2 regions of the Planococcus sp. S3-L1 genome follow, and region 2 is predicted to be linked to the other one. Evidence: riboswitches for the same ligand, from Rfam matches in the RefSeq annotation. Region 2 holds a riboswitch; the other holds the start of a gene.
What was found. A riboswitch is a leader RNA that binds a small molecule or an ion and turns the genes downstream of it on or off. The one in region 2 is predicted to bind FMN.
Positions count from the first base shown of each region.

Region 1 (2,205 bases), on a different contig from region 2:
GATCAAGTGGTGCTAGGCGTCAATGCGCGTAACATCCCTGCACAACGCTTGTATCAAAAAGCGGGATTCGAAGATACAGGTAGACGAATTATGCGCTCTAAAGGAGAGCAACTTGTAATGTCTTTATACACCAATAAAGCCAAGTGAGATATCGTTTCTCACTTGGCTTTATTGATTTTTTAAAAGAATCACGTTTCTAGGGCTTCCAGTTTTTTATCCGAAATAAAGATACGTATGCAAGTTGCAGCCTGGATTAAAAGGCAAAGTACAGCTAGGGCAAATAGATGCACAGGCTAAATATTCATCGATAGTAAGTTCATGCCCACAGCTCCCGCACAGCACTGCTTTTTCTTGGAACCGGTCTTTTGGCCAAACTTGGTGGTTGCCACAGCCTATAGCTTGGTGGCATTCGAAGCAGGGGAAGTATTGCTGACAGCAAAAAAACTTGATGGCAATTCGATCGATAGCTGAATGGTAATGAGCACAACGTGTTTCCGCATCTACGCTGACGCCTTTCACTGTGTGGTGATGAGACATAGTAACTCGTCCTTTCTGAAACGGTAATATGTTTTAAACTAGGCAGTTGTTTGAGGCTGATAGAATTAGCGGTCACTGGAGTTCGTCGGAAATCTTAGCTTATTTTATAGGGTTCAGTTTCTTTCTATGCTACTATTAAAGAGACGAAACTACGAATCTAATTCTTCGGGGCAAGGTGAAATTCCTTACCGGCGGTGAGCAGGAAACTGCAAGTCCGTGACCCGGTTGGACGATGGCAAGCATAGGCCACTATGTTTGAAGCGTCCAAACGGTGGAGCTGGTGAAATTCCGGCACCGACAGTTACAGTCTGGATGGGAGAAGAATGTAGAAATCGGCTTCGTTATGTGCCTCTTCTTTTCAATGCATTTAAATTGAAAGGAGGAATTTGTATGACCAAATACCTTTATCAGGGAGTAGTCTCTGGAAATACAAATCAACGGTTTTTAACCCTGCTCATTTCCTCACTGGAAAAAGAGCTTCTTCAAGGTACGAAAAATGGCCGTCTACTATGCCAACTTGATAAAGAAGCAGGGCACATTGTGTTATGGATTCAAACTCTTCTGAAATATTCTTTCCTCACCACCTATATGCCCCACGGTGGAAAGCGCCCGAAAACTCGTAAGACCACAATTGAATACGTTTTTGCGAACAGAATGGAGGAGTGTGCCTAAATGTTTACAGGTATTGTTGAAGAACTTGGCCATGTTGCTTCAGTTCGCTCTAAGCCACAAGCAATGGAGTTAACTATTTCTTGCACGCTTATTTTAGAAGACGTTAAACGTGGAGATAGTATTTCCATTAACGGCGTTTGTTTAACTGTATCAACATTCAGTTCTAGTACCTTTACCGTTGACGTGATCCCAGAAACGGTGAAATCTTCAACGATGATTGGATTAAAGGTAGGTTCACAGGTAAATTTAGAACGTGCTATGCCAGCTAACGGACGTTTCGGCGGTCATTTTGTTAGTGGCCATATTGATGGCGTTGGCGTTATCCGTTCTGTGAAAAAAGAAGCGAATGCGATCACGAAAACAATCGAGCTTGAACCTCAGTTGATGAAGTATATGATGCTAAAAGGATCAATCGCAGTAGACGGTATTTCTTTGACGATTTTTGCTATTAGCCATAATACTGTGACGATTTCTCTTATTCCGACGACGCAAGAAGATTCGCTATTAGGAGAAAAAGGAATTGGTGAAAAGGTCAATATCGAATGTGATTTACTGGCCAAATATACCGAGCGAATTCAAACAGCAGAACCAAAAATCAGTAGAAGCTGGTTAGCAGAAAACGGATTTTAGAGGAGGCGCGACACACATGTTTTACACGGTAGAAAAAGCCATCGAAGATTTAAAGAATGGTAAAGCCATCATTGTAATTGATGATGAAGACCGAGAAAATGAGGGCGATTTTGTCGCATTGGCAGAATTCGCATCTCCCGAAATCGTCAATTTGATGGCGACCGAAGGAAGAGGATTGATCTGTGTGCCACTTGCCCAATCAATCGCTCAAAACTTACAAATTGGTCTTATGACAGATCATAATACAGATGAATATGGAACGGCCTTTACAATCAGTGTAGATCATAAAGATACAACGACAGGCATTAGTGCTTTTGAACGTTCTCATACAATTACTAGTTTAGCAAAATCAGATGCTCAAGCAGC
Region 1 is NZ_JASISN010000001.1:120,064-122,268, forward strand. Features, by position in the region: gene QMF37_RS00605 (GNAT family N-acetyltransferase) at 1-147, shown strand, start outside; gene QMF37_RS00610 (CHY zinc finger protein) at 214-537, opposite strand; FMN riboswitch at 695-865, shown strand; gene QMF37_RS00615 (hypothetical protein) at 928-1,209, shown strand; gene ribE (riboflavin synthase) at 1,210-1,839, shown strand; gene ribB (3,4-dihydroxy-2-butanone-4-phosphate synthase) at 1,856-2,205, shown strand, end outside.
Region 1: another riboswitch for FMN. It lies ahead of QMF37_RS00615 (hypothetical protein); the one in region 2 lies ahead of QMF37_RS08275 (ECF transporter S component).

Region 2 (2,205 bases):
TTTGCCCAGACTTCTTTCCTTTTATCAAATGATAGGGAGAAGAGACGGTTCGCTGCCGATCGACAGTCTTCATAATGGCCAAAATGAGTTCAGTAACTAACAAGCTTGCTCCCCCTAACGGTTTTAGGTTGAAAAACTGTTCAAACACCTTTAGAATAAATACGATAGTATAACTGAACTTGTTCGGAGATAAAGGAGTGGAAAACAATATGGCTAAGTATACCATTGTCGACAAGGATACTTGCATCGCTTGTGGTGCTTGTGGTGCTGCTGCACCTGACATTTATGATTATGATGACGAAGGAATCGCTTTTGTTATTTTAGATAATAACATGGGAACAGAACAAGTTCCAGATGAACTCGAAGAAGACATGGAAGATGCATTTGAAGGCTGTCCAACAGATTCGATCAAAGTTGCAGATACATCTTTCGAAGGCGATCCGTTAAAATACGAAGACTGAATCAAAAAAGAAGGCGTACTGGAGAATCCCTCCAGTACGCCTTCTTTTAATTTGTGCTAATTCAAATTCCGTCAAATCTACACGGCTGTTTTCGCTTTTCTTTATCCAGACTCAACCAGCCAGATTTTAGGGTCACAAGCCACACTAGCTATGCGGCTGAAAAAATGCCGCTTCGCCAGTGCATCTTGTGCCCGTCAAATCTACACGGCTGTTTTCGCTTTTCTTTATCTATGATAAATAATAGGATCTTTGCTTTTCGATCCATGTGTGCATGCTGCTGAATACTAGCAGGACGACCGAAGTTAACAATAGACCTTTGATTAAGTTAAATGGTAATATCCCTAAGACAATTGTGCCAAATAACGCATTGCCCGTTTCAGCAGGCACATTTAAAAAGTACGTATACATTGGCAAAAACACAAAATAGTTTAAAACACTCATACCAATTGCCATAGTTAATGTTCCCACAGCTAAGCCAAAAATCATGCCTTTTTTATTCGCTACTTTGTGGTAGATAGCATAAACCGGAAGGATAAACAGCAAACTTGTTATAAAGTTAGCCATATGACCAACAGGTACACCTGTCGGACTTCCTGCAAAAAGCCAATCCAACACGTTTTTGAAGAATGCTACTAAAATCCCTGCAACTGGCCCCATCGTGATGGCTGCAATTAATGCCGGTACGTCACTAAAATCCACTTTCAAAAAAGCCGGTAATGCAGGTAATGGAAAGTTAAAAAGCATCAATATAAATGAAATACTGCTTAACATCCCAATCACAATCATCGTTTGTAACTTTTTGTTCTTCATATTCCTCTCTCCTTGTCGTGATTCACCAGAAGAAAAGCTTGGACCCAACATTTACATATAAAATCCCTTAAGCACTAGTACTTAAGGGAGAAAAGGCACACTTAATAAGCGTTCCGTCTACATGTAAACGACAAACGTCCGCACCTTCACCTTCTCCCATCCAGACTATACTGTCGGCTTTGGAATTTCACCAAATCCTGCGTTTTACGGCTCGCGGGCTTATGAACAGAGTTCAATTACCGCCGGTAGGGACTTTCACCCTGCCCCGAAGATGAATCGATATTTTGTTATAGCCTAATCGTAGTATAAAAAAGAAGCGTTGTAAACAAATTTGTTTACAACGCTTCTTTTCCTTATTGTATTGGCCATTCTAATAAATTAGGCGCTAGTGGAACGGGTAATGGCTGAGTAAAATCAAACCCGTTCCAACTATCAGACTGTAACCCTTTTACTGCTATTTTTTTATCAAAAGAAGCTGCAGTCAACGCCAAACTTTCAATCATTCGAACTGCTTCTAAACGATCCATTGTTTCTAAATCGACTGAGCCCTCAAAATCAATTTGCACCAAATCTCCAGTTTCTGATAGTTGAAAATCCACATTTTGTGGAATTGTAGCACGATAAAAGTCGTTTGGGCTTTGCGCAAGCGCTTCGATCGCTTCAGTCGCTGCGGCGAAAGGACTATCGTATCCCGGAGCAAGATAAATTTCGCCATTTGTCGTTGTAAATGAATAATAAGCAACATCTTTCTGTTTTGGACTGATTGCTTCTACAGATCCTACCTGGGAAAATTCTGCTGCAGAACCATCTTCATTGACTACTGTAATTTCAGCGACGTCTGGAAAAGTCGCCGAAAGTGTATTGAAATACACACCTATACTTGCAGAAGCCAAATCGTATTGGTGATCCTGCGGCAAGATGTGGCGTATTCCTT
Region 2 is NZ_JASISN010000006.1:78,820-81,024, forward strand. Features, by position in the region: gene QMF37_RS08265 (YpbB family protein) at 1-103, opposite strand, end outside; gene QMF37_RS08270 (ferredoxin) at 210-461, shown strand; gene QMF37_RS08275 (ECF transporter S component) at 690-1,271, opposite strand; FMN riboswitch at 1,416-1,548, opposite strand; gene QMF37_RS08280 (hypothetical protein) at 1,625-2,205, opposite strand, start outside.